DNA from 2 places in the Paraburkholderia sp. DD10 genome. Region 2 is predicted to be linked to the other one. Evidence: predicted binding sites of a transcription regulator. Region 2 holds the regulator's gene; the other holds the start of a gene.
What was found. Region 2 encodes FNR, which switches genes on or off when oxygen is low (the NO sensors DNR and NnrR bind a similar motif). Its sites were predicted from a motif close to TTGATNNNNATCAA; they were not measured.

Region 1 (5,783 bases), 240 kb from region 2:
CTGTTTCACATCGGCATCCTGTTCCTGCTGTTCGGGCACACGGTGGGCCTGCTGACGCCGCATTTCCTCTACGAGCCGTTCATCAGCGCGCAGCACAAGCAACTGCTGGCCATCATCTCGGGCGGGACGGCCGGCCTGATCTGCTTCGCCGGTCTGAGCGTGCTGCTGCACCGGCGCATCTTCGATCCGCGCATCCGTCTCACGAGCCGGCGGACCGATCTGGCGATTCTCGTGATTCTCTGGGTGCAACTCTGCCTCGGCCTGCTCACGCTGCCCTACTCGTTCGCCGACCGGGGCGATGCGCATACCATGCTGGCGCTCGCCGACTGGGCGCAGCGCATCGTGACGTTCCGCCCCGACGCGAGCGTCCTGCTCGCGGTCGAGTGGCCGTTCAAGGTGCATATCGTGCTCGGCATGACGATCTTCCTGCTGTTCCCGTTCAGCCGGCTGGTCCATGTGTGGAGCGGCTTCGCATCGGTCGCGTATCTGGTGCGCCCTTATCAGCTGGTGCGCTCGCGGCGCCTGAACGTGCCGGCCGGTCATCAACAGCCGCGTCGCCGAATCTGACTCGCAGGAGGATCGAAACATGCAAGAGAATCTGTCCGCCGTCGCAACCGTCAATGGGGTTGCGCTGCATGGCGGCAGCGACATGCTGTCCGCCGAGGATTTACGCCAGCGTGCGTGCATCGAACTGCTGCGCCAGTCCGCCATCGAGGCCGGTCTGCTCGCCGCGGACGACCCGCTGCCCGCCGACGGCGCCATCAGCGTCGCCGCCTCCGAGGCGATCGACGCCTTGCTGGAGCGCGCATTGCAATTGCCTGAACCGACCGGGGACGCCTGCCGCCGCTACCATGCCGCGCATCGGAACCGCTACGCCGTCGGCGAGCGGGTGCGTGCGCGTCATGTGTTGTTCGCCGTCACGCCCGGCGTCGATATCGGCGCGCTGCGCAAGCGCGCCGAAGCGTGCCTGCTGGATCTGCGCTGCGACGATGCGGCAGCCGACGACCGCTTCGCTCGCGCGGCGCGGGATCTGTCGAACTGTCCGAGCGGCGGCGCGGGCGGAGACCTGGGATGGCTGCGCGCCGACGAATGCGCGCCCGAGTTCGCCAAAGCACTGTTCGGCCGACCGGACATCGGCGTATTGCCGCAGCTCGTGCACAGCCGTTTCGGCCTGCACGTGGTCGAGATCATGGAGCGGGACGCCGGCGCCGTGCCCGCCTTCGAGGCGGTGCGCGAGGCGGTCGCGCAGGCGCTGCGCCAGCAGACCTTCGCCACGGCGCTGCGCCAGTACGTCAGCGTGCTCGCGGGCCGGGCCGCTATCGCGTGCGTGGACCTCGATGCCGCGGCCACGCCCCTCGTCCAGTAGTCTTTTCAGTATCCGTCCGGCTGTCGCGGCTGTCGCGGTTGTGCCGGCTCTGCATTTCGCCGGAGGAGCGGCATGCCGTTGATCGACTTCTATCCGCTGCTTAAATTCAGCCATGTCTCGCTGGTGGGTTGCAGCGGCGCGTTTTTCGCGGCGCGCGGCGCGGCCGTGCTGACGGGCCGGGTCTGGCCGATGCGCAGTCACTGGCGAATCCTCAGCTATGTCATCGACTCGCTGTTGCTGGCCGCCGGCGTCACGCTGTGGCTCATGCTGCGCCTGAACCCCGCGCGCGACGTGTGGCTCGGCGCGAAGCTTCTGCTGCTCCTGCTATACATCGTGGCCGGTTCGCTCGCCGTCAAGCGCGGACGCGCGATGGTCGTGCGCGGCGCCTTCTACGGAGGCGCGATCAGCCTGTACCTGCTGATCGCGTCGATTGCACTCACGCACGATCCGCTCGGTTTGCCGGGGCGCTGGTAGTCGTGATTTCCTTTCCGGTTCTCCGCGCATCGCCCGGCGCGGGCTTTCGCAAAAGCATCGACGAAGGCGGCGCGGCGCCTCGCCATACCGGAACCGTGGAACACGCTTCGAATTGATCTGGATCAGTTCTTTCAGGTGCACCGCCGGTGACTATATCGCCTAAGCTTTCGGGCGCTGGGCGACCCGTTTCAACCGTCTGGAGCGATCCAGGAACCCACATGAGCAGATTCCGGACACTCGCCGCCAAGCTCGGCATCATCGGCGGCACGCTGCTGCTGGTGGCGTTCGCTTCCATCGGCTACACGCTCTGGGCAAGCTGGCAACTGGAGGGCGGCGCGGCCGCCGTCAACGAAGCGGGCCGCATGCGCATGCAAACGTGGCGGCTCGCGCAGACGCTTGCGCGTGGCGACACGCTGTTGGCGAAGACGCAGGTCGACCAGTTCGAGCAAAGCGTCGCCCTGTTGCGCGACGGCGATCCATCGCGGCCCTTGCTCGTGCCGCGCGATGCGGGCTCGACAGCCGCCTTCGCCGACGTGCAGCGTACCTGGCAAATAGTACGGGCGGCATGGACCGCCTCGCCCGCGCCGGACCCGAGCGAGGCCGCGAAGCAGGCCGAGGCCTTTGTCGGACACATCGACGTGCTCGTCTCCGCGATCGAAGTGCGCCTCGCCTATCTGACCACCATCCTGAACCTGCTGCAGGTTCTCATGGTCGGCCTGACCATCGCCAGTGCGGTAACGCTGCTCTACTCGGCGTATCTGTTCGTCTTCAATCCGCTTGAGCGGCTCAGATCCGGCCTCACGCGCGTGCGCGAAGGCGATCTGTCGGCGCGGATCGCGGTGGAGTCGAGCGACGAGTTCGGCGCCGTCTCCGAAGGCTTCAACCAGATGACGGAAACCTTGCAGGAGCTCTACCAGAATCTCGAAGTCAAGGTCGAGGAGAAGACGGTGAGGCTCGCCGCACAGCATGCGCGATTGACCGCGCTGTACGAAGCGAGCGCGTTCGCGGCGCACGCCTCGACGCTCGATGAACTGGCCGATGGTTTCGCGAGGCAGGTGAGACGCGCCGCGAAGGCGGATGCATCGGCGATTCGCTGGTCCGACGAAGCGAACCTGCGCTATCTGCTGGTGGCGTCGGACGGCCTGCCCCGCCACGTGATCGACCGCGAACAGTGCATTCCGACGGGCGATTGCCATTGCGGCCAGTCCGTGGCCCACGCGGACACGCGCGTGATCCCGATCCGGCTTGACGGGGCGGGACTGCTGCGCGACTGCGGACAAGCGGGCTTCACGACCGTCATCAGCGTTCCGGTGCAACTGCAGGACCGCATGATCGGCGAGATGGATCTGTTCTACCGCGCCCCCACCGCGCTCAGTGGCGAAGACCGCACGTTGCTGGAGACGATGGCGAGCCATCTCGCTGTCGCGATCGAAGGGCTCAGGGCCGGCGCGCTCGAACGTGAAGCCGCCGTTGCCGCGGAGCGAAGCCTGCTCGCGCGGGAAATGCACGACTCCATCGCGCAAAGCCTCGCCTTCATGAAAATCCAGACCGCCCTGCTGCGCGGCGCGCTCAAGGACGCCGACGCACCGCGCACGGAACGCACGATCGGTGAGCTCGAGGCCGGCATTCACGAAAGCCTCTCCGACGTGCGGGAATTGCTGATGCACTTCCGTACCCGCACCAACGCCGAGGACATCGTTCCCGCGCTGCAAACCACCCTGAAAAAGTTCGAGCACCAGACGGGGCTGATCACGCATCTGTCAATCGAAGGTACGGGTGTTCCGTTGCCCGCCGACGTGCAAGTGCAGGTGTTGCATGTCGTGCAGGAAGCGCTGTCCAACGTGCGCAAGCATGCGCACGCGCGCGAAGTATGGCTGGACGTCCAGCAGACGCCGCAGTGGCGCGTGGAAGTCCGGGACGACGGCTGCGGCTTCGCGACGGAGGCCACCGCCCAGGACGAAACGCATGTGGGCTTGCGCATCATGCACGAACGGGCCGAGCGCATCGGCGCCGGCGTCGACATTGCGTCGGTGCCGGGCTCGGGCACCTGCATCGTGCTGACGCTACCCGAACGCAGGAGACTGGCAGCATGACCGAACATAAACAGATTCGCGTTCTCGTGGTCGACGACCACTCGCTTTTCCGGCGTGGCGTGATTGCGCTGCTGACGGTCGATTCGCGATTCGTCGTGGTGGCCGAGGCCGGCGATGCCGGTGAAGCCTATCGACGCGCCGCCGAGACGCAACCGGATATCATTCTTCTCGACAATCATCTGCCGGGCGTGAATGGCGTGGACGCAATCGCGGGATTGCGGGAAGCGGCGCCGCGGGCTCAGGTGCTGATGCTCACTGTCAGCGAGGACGAGCGCGATCTGGCTGCCGCGCTGCGTAGCGGCGCGCGCGGCTATCTGCTCAAGACGGTGGACAGCGACGGCATGGCCGCCGCGATCGTCAGAACGATGGCGGGCGAATCGGCGATCAGCCCCGAGATGACCGGCAAGCTGGTGACCGCGTTTCAGTCACTACAAAGCGCGGCAAAGGTGGAGGAAGCATCGGCCGAGCAGGACCCGATTCATAGCCTGTCCGCGCGCGAGGACGAAATTCTTGGCTATATCACGCGGGGCAAAACCAATAAGGAAATCGCACGAGCGCTGAACATTGCCGAAGCGACGGTAAAGATCCATGTGCAGCACATCCTGCGAAAGTTAAAGCTCAGTTCGCGCGTGCAAGCGGCAGCCTATGCGGTCGCTCGGGCAGCCTGATCGCGGCGCGTGTGGGACATGCAGACACGCGCGCGGGTGAGTCTGCAACCAGGCTTCACGATCTCTTTCATGCATCCCTGCGCGCGTTCCTCGGGAATTCGCGGCGATCTCCTGACTTCCCGACGGCCTCCGAGCCATGCGGAAATCAGTGTCTACGACGCTTCGACGTGTCCACCTGAGTCATGTCAACAATCTCAGCGTGGGAACACGAAATCCGAACGGAACGCGCTTTAAGATGTGCGCAAGGTCTATCTTTGGAGAAGCATGATGAAGATCGGTGAACCCGCTTCATTGAATGCGTCGCGCGATGCCGACACTCTGCCGGTTATGCGGCTCGGCTTTCGGCCGTTCTATCTGGGCGGCGCCGGCTTTGGCGTCATCGCCGTCGTGCTGTGGCTGCTCGCGCTGCACGGCTATCCCGTCGCGGGCCGCTCGACCGCGATGAACGGGATGATGTGGCATGTCCACGAAATGATCTTCGGCTTCGTCGCCGCGATCGTCGTCGGCTTTCTGCTCACGGCGGTACGCGCGTGGACCTCGCTCGATACGCTGCGGGGGCCGTCGCTCGGATGGCTTTGGCTGCTGTGGGCCGGCGGCCGCGTGCTGATGTGGTTCGGTCCGCAGCCGCTCGCCGCGCTAATCGACACCGCCTTCTTGCCTGTTACCGCCGTCGTGCTGCTGCGCGTGTTGCTCGCCGCCCGCAATCGCCGCAATCTGTTTCTGCCCGTGGCGCTGGCCGCGCTCGGCTTGCTGAATGGACTTTCCCACTGGTGGCTGGGGCACGGCCGCGCGGACCTCGCGTTGCGCGCCGCGTATGCGGCAACCGGACTTGCGATCATGTTCGTGACGGTCATCGCCGGACGCGTGATTCCGATGTTCACGATGAACGCGATGCCTGGATTCACGGCGAAACGCTGGAAGTTCGTTGAAATGCTCGCCACGCCCACCGTCATCGTGGCGTTGCTCGCGGATGCCCTCGCCGCGCCCTCCGCGTTGATTGTCGCCAGCGCCGGAATCGCCGCCGCGGTCCACGCGGCGAGAATCGCGGGCTGGCATTCGTGGCGAGTCCTTTCACGCCCGATTCTCTGGATTCTTCACGCAGCCTATGCATGGATTCCCGTCGGCCTCGTGATGCTCGCCCTGGCGGCAATGGGCATCGTGCCGCACTCTCTTGCGATTCAC
Region 2 (5,783 bases):
TCTCGCAGATCCGCGACGGCAACACGCGCCTTTACACGGTGATGCTGCGTGACGTCACGGAACGCGTCAGGGCGGAGCGCGCGCAGCAGCAGGCGCGCGAGGAGCTGCGCGAACTGTCGGCCAATTTGCAGAACATCCGCGAAGACGAGAAAACGCGCATCGCGCGCGAACTGCACGACGATCTCGGCCAGCAACTCACCGCGCTGAAAATGGACATCTCGTCGGTCGAGCAGGCGCTGGATGCGTCGGCGAGCGCGCCGGTGCGTGAACAACTGCAAGGCATGCGCCGGCTGATCGACATGACGGTGGCCTCGGTGCGGCGCATCGCCGCCGATCTGCGGCCGGTCATGCTCGACGACCTCGGGTTGATTCCTGCGATCGAATGGCTCGCGAACGACTTCACCAACCGCTACGGCATCGACGTGGAGCGCGACATCGAAACCGGCGACGCGCGCTTCACGCCGGCGGGCGCCACCGCGCTGTTCCGCATCGTGCAGGAAGCGCTCACCAATGTCGCGCGCCATGCCGACGCCACGCTGGTCACGCTGAGCCTGCGCGCGGCGGAACAGACCTTCGTGCTGCGCATCGCCGACAACGGCCAGGGCGCGCAGCAGGCAGCCGAGCCGGCCGGCAAGTCGTTCGGCTTGCTCGGCGTGCGCGAACGCGCGCACATGCTGGGCGGCGCGGTCGACATTCATACGGCGCAAGGCGAAGGCTTCGTGCTGAGCGTCACCATTCCGGCGGAAACCGTGCAAATGCAGGAGATGCAAACATGACCCGCGTCCTGATCGCCGACGACCATGCGCTGGTGCGCGACGGTCTGCGCCATATCCTGGAGGGCGCAAGCGGCTTCGAAGTGGTCGGCGAAGCGAACGACAGCCCGAGCACCGTCGCGCTGATCCGCGAGCGGGCCGCCGACGTGCTGGTGCTCGATCTGTCCATGCCCGGCCGCAACGGCGTCGAGTTGATCAAGCAGATCAAGGAAGAAAAGCCGACGCTGCGCATTCTCGTGCTGACCATGCACGCCGAGCAGCAATACGCGGTGCGCGCGTTCAAGGCCGGCGCGTCCGGTTATCTGACGAAAGAAAGCGCGAGCGCCGAGCTGGTGGCCGCCGTGACCAAGGTCGCCGCGGGCGGTGTCTACGTGAGCCTCGCGATGGCCGAGCGGTTCGCGCAGAGCCTGAACGAACCCACCGATCTGCTGCCGCATCAGCGTCTGTCCGATCGGGAATTCGACGTGTTGAAGCGCATCGCCACCGGTCAGACGATCACCGAGATCGCGGCCGAACTGTGCGTGAGCGCCAAGACCGTGAGCACCTATAAGACGCGCATCCTCGAGAAAATGCAGATGCCGCACGACGCCGCGCTGGTGCGCTATGCGATGCGTCACAAGCTGGTCAGCGACGAGGACGACATCTAAACGCCCGCGTGACTCGCATCGGCTTGCGGGTCACAACGCGCACGGACCCCGCCGCCGCGCGTTTTCGCTCCTGCCGCCCATCGCGACCCACCGCGCACTCCGCGCACTTAGCGCACTCGCCGATCCCCGCTCCGCTCCACCCGCTGTAGGAAACGCCCTACAGCGCCTCCCTCTCGCCTACTCGAAGTTCATTCGACGCCGATTTCATTTAGATACGGCGCGACCGATACTTCGAGCCATGAACTCAAGCACTGACCACCCCGCCCTGCGCGTCTTTCTCGTCGACGATGCCGCATTGGTGCGGCACCGTATCGCCGCGCTGTTCGGCGCGCTCGACGGCGTCGAGATCGTCGGCGAAGCCGAGGAGCCCGGCGCGGCATTCGCGGGCATCGCCGCCGGCGCGGCCGATCTGGTCGTGACGGAACTGCATCTGAACGGCGGCACCGGCATGGAGTTGCTCGCGTTGCTTGCCCAACGCATGCCGCATGTGATCGTCATGGTGCTGACGAACCGTTCAGGCGCCTGGTTCCGGCGCGCATGCCTCGCGAGCGGCGCTCACTACTTTTTCGACAAGACCAGCGAATTCAATCTAGCGCGCAACGCGATCCAGCGGATCGCCGGCGAACATCGCGCGCGCACCCTTCCTCAACCTGGAGCACATCATGTCTGACGTTGCCGTCTATTCCGTCACGTCGCCCTCGCTTAAGATCCGGCAAGCCTCGCCCGCTCCCGCTCCCGCAGCCGAGCCGGCAACCGCACGGGCGCCGCGCAACGACGCGGTACGTTGCACGGCCTGCTCGATGCGCTCCATCTGCATGCCGCAAGGGCTGACATCCGAGGAATTGCAACGGATGGAATCGCTCATCTGCCCGTCCCGGACCATCAAGCAGGGCGAGACCCTCTACCGCGCGAACGATTCGTTTCAGAGCATCTATGCGGTACGCGCCGGCTCGTTCAAGACGGTCGTCATGCATCGCGACGGCCGCGAGCAGGTGACCGGTTTTCATCTCGCCGGCGACTCGCTGGGACTGGACGGGGTGTGCTCCGGCCACCATAGTTGCGACGCCGTGGCGCTCGAGGACAGCAAGGTCTGCATCATCCCGTTCCATCTGCTCGAAGCCATGTGCCGCGAGGTCAAGGCCGTCCAGCAGCACCTGCACCGGATGATGGGCGGCGAGATCGTGCGCGAATCGTCACAGATGCTGCTGCTCGGCACCATGTCCGCCGACCAGCGGGTGGCGACGTTCCTGCTGAACATGTCGGACCGCCTGCGGCTGCGCGGGTATTCGCCGGCGGAATTTCATCTGCGCATGACGCGCGAGGAAATCGGCAGCTACCTGGGCATCAAGCTCGAAACGGTGAGCCGGATGCTCTCCAGGTTCCAGCGCGACGGACTGGTCGACATACGCGGCAAGGATATCCGGATCGTGGATCACGCGGGCCTCGTGCGGGTGTGATTCCGGGGTTGATCCGCAGTGCGGTTTTCGCCCGAACGCACCGCAAAACGCGGGGCGACGCGGACCACGCCCGAACCGCTCACGCTAGCGAATGCTGAGCACGGCCGCGCCCGTCAGTCTGCCGTCACGCAGGTCGCTCAGCGCGCGGTTGGCATCCGTCAGCGGATAAGTCGTCGTTTCGATCGTGAGGCGCGTCTCGTGCGCGATGCGCATGAAGGCGAGCCCGTCGTCGCGCGTCAGATTGGCGACCGACACCACGCGCCGCTCGCCCCACAGGAACGCGTACGGGAACGACGGAATATCGCTCATGTGAATTCCGCCGCACACCACCACACCGCCTTTCGCCACCGCTTGCAGGGCTTGCGGAACAAGCGCGCCGACCGGCGCGAACAGCAACGCGGCATCCAGTTCGTCGGGCGGCGTCTCATCGCTGCCGCCCGCCCAGGCCGCGCCGAGACGCAGCGCGAGTTGCCGGGCCGCATCGTCGCCCGGACGCGTCAACGCGTACACCGTGCGCTGCTGATGACGCGCGACCTGCGCGACGATATGCGCCGCCGCGCCGAAACCGTAGATGCCGATCCGCCGCGCGTCGCCCGCCATGCTCAAGGTGCGATAGCCGATCAGGCCGGCGCACAGCAGCGGCGCCGCCTCGATATCCGTGTAGTGCTCCGGCAGATGAAAGCAGTAGCGGCTGTCGGCGACGGTGCGCTCGGCGTAACCGCCGTCGATCGTATAACCGGTGAAGCCGGCCTCGTCGCAGAGATTTTCGCGCGCCGACAGGCAGTAGCGGCAATGCCCGCAGGTGCGGCCCACCCACGGCACCCCCACCCGGTCGCCGACGACGAAGCCCGTCACGCCCGCGCCGAGTTCGGCCACCGTGCCGACGATTTCATGGCCCGGAATCACGGGCTGTTTTGGGTGCTCCAGCTCATGGTCGATCAGATGGAGATCGGTGCGGCACACGCCGCAGGTATGAACATCGATCAGGATCTGCCCAGGGCCTGGCGTCGGATCAGGCATATCCCGCTCACGCAGCGACGACGCGCTGCCGTCGAATACCATCGCACGCATCAGAGTCTCCTCGAACCGGGGCGGCCGGCGCATCGAAACGCATCGAAACGCATCCGAACGCATTGAAACAGGCCGCGCGCCCGGCCGCCTCACGCGAAGTCAGTCGCAAAAGCGGAAATACCCGCTGTGCATGAGCACCGGCTTGGCGCCGATTTCGTGCAGCAGTTGCGTTGCCGCGTGTTCGATCGGATGCCGGTTCGAGTCGAATGCGGCGATCAGATCGTCCTCACGCAGCGACGCGGCGCCGAAATGATCCTCGAGCGCTTCCGCGGTGATCGCGCACTGCACGCGCACGCCATCCACCTCGGCCGGAAACGCGACGACGAGATCGCGCGCGCAATATTCCGGACGTTCCTCGGGAAAATGAATCTTCATCATCACCACCTGGTTCCTTGCGCAGAATGCGAGGCTTGGGCGGCGTCTCCGCCCACCCGCGCATCGCGCACCACGCGTCGAGGCGGCCCGGTCCGTGGGTCGCCCCGCCCCGCACCGCCTGTCATCAGCATAGGAGCCTGGCGCGATTCGTCAAACTCAGGCCCTGCGTCCTCGTTGACCGAGGTCAATCGCACCCGGAGCGCGGCCCTTACACTGGGTTCATCCCCGTCGCCAAGGAGCGCGTGCCGTGAACGTCCTGTCCAGAAACTATCTGGTGGCATGTGCCGGGTTCGTGCTGGCCGCCGCCGCGCACGCCGCGCCGGAACCGGCCGCGCTGGTCGATCAGCATCACTGCATGTTTTGCCACACGCGCGATGCGCCGTTCCTCGCGCCGTCGTTTCAGCAGATCGCCGAGCGTTACCGCGACGTGCCGAACGCGCAGTTCATGCTCGAACACAAGCTGCGGCTCGGCGGCAAGGCGCATTGGGGCGATACGCCGATGCCGCTGCCGGCCGACCGCGGCGGCCCGCTGTCCCCGGAGGACGCGCACACGCTGGTGCAGTGGGTGTTGAGTCAATGACCCGCTTTTGAATCATGACTTCCGCGGTCTGCTCCGCCTGAACCGGACCGCCCGTTTCGGAGAATTTTCATGCGCCTCACTGTCCACCTCGACGCCTTCGACTGTACCCGCCCGATGGCATTTGCAATCCTCTGGCTGGACAAGGACACGCGGCAATGGTCGCGCGAAGGCCACCACGGGCTCGACCTGCCCGAATGGGGCACGCTGCGGGTGGATGGCGGCAATACCCTTATGTGCGGCCCGCGCGACGCGACGCCCCTCTGCGTGCTCGAAGGCCTCAGTCTGAAAGACTGCAGCGGGCCGTTCGAAGGCGAGACCGGACGCGCGCAGTGCTGCGCGGAACGCGGCCGCCTCCTGATGACCGGCCACTGGCATGTGCAGTGTGTCGACAACGAGCAGGCGCAGCCGGAACACGGCTTGTTCGCTGCCGGCGAGGAAGCGTAACGAAGCAGCGTAAAACGCCGGCTGGCGCCGGCCACCCGCTCGCGGCGCGGCGACGATCGCCCCGCGCTTACCCTACGTTTACATATCGCCGTTGCGCGTCGGATTGAGCAAGAGCACAAAGCACGCGACACCGCCAATCACGGCCGCGACACCGTAGTGGAAGAACTGCGGCGCATCGAACAGCAAACCGCGGATCGACGCAGCAATGCCCGCCAACGCCACGAATACGGCAATGGCCGAAAAAACGATTCTGCTTTCTGAGCGGACCATGATGCCCTCCACGGAGCCTGGACGGAGTGATAAAGACATCATCGCTCTCGCGGGCTGATTTCGCTTGACCGATATCAACATAGTCGGCATGCGCCGGAAAGAACACGAAACCGGCAGGCCATGGCGTCTCCCCGATGACCTCGCGAAGCCCGATGCGCTCGTCGCA

Region 1: the regulator FNR is predicted to act here: its motif matches at 1,953-1,966, upstream of ACOCG7_RS19955 (type IV pili methyl-accepting chemotaxis transducer N-terminal domain-containing protein).

What each region holds. Positions count from the first base shown of each region.
Region 1 is NZ_CP185393.1:995,545-1,001,327, reverse strand. It holds gene narI (respiratory nitrate reductase subunit gamma) at 1-567, shown strand, start outside; gene ACOCG7_RS19965 (peptidylprolyl isomerase) at 587-1,366, shown strand; gene ACOCG7_RS19960 (SirB2 family protein) at 1,439-1,840, shown strand; gene ACOCG7_RS19955 (type IV pili methyl-accepting chemotaxis transducer N-terminal domain-containing protein) at 2,059-3,933, shown strand; gene ACOCG7_RS19950 (response regulator) at 3,930-4,601, shown strand; partial or broken gene ACOCG7_RS19945 (NnrS family protein) at 4,869-5,783, shown strand, end outside.
Region 2 is NZ_CP185393.1:1,238,543-1,244,325, forward strand. It holds gene ACOCG7_RS20955 (PAS domain-containing sensor histidine kinase) at 1-776, shown strand, start outside; gene ACOCG7_RS20960 (response regulator) at 773-1,420, shown strand; gene ACOCG7_RS20965 (response regulator) at 1,659-2,090, shown strand; gene fnr (fumarate/nitrate reduction transcriptional regulator Fnr) at 2,083-2,877, shown strand; gene ACOCG7_RS20975 (zinc-dependent alcohol dehydrogenase family protein) at 2,962-3,948, opposite strand; gene ACOCG7_RS20980 (DUF1488 domain-containing protein) at 4,048-4,332, opposite strand; gene ACOCG7_RS20985 (c-type cytochrome) at 4,571-4,903, shown strand; gene ACOCG7_RS20990 (DUF3564 domain-containing protein) at 4,973-5,347, shown strand; gene ACOCG7_RS20995 (DUF2964 domain-containing protein) at 5,426-5,783, opposite strand, start outside.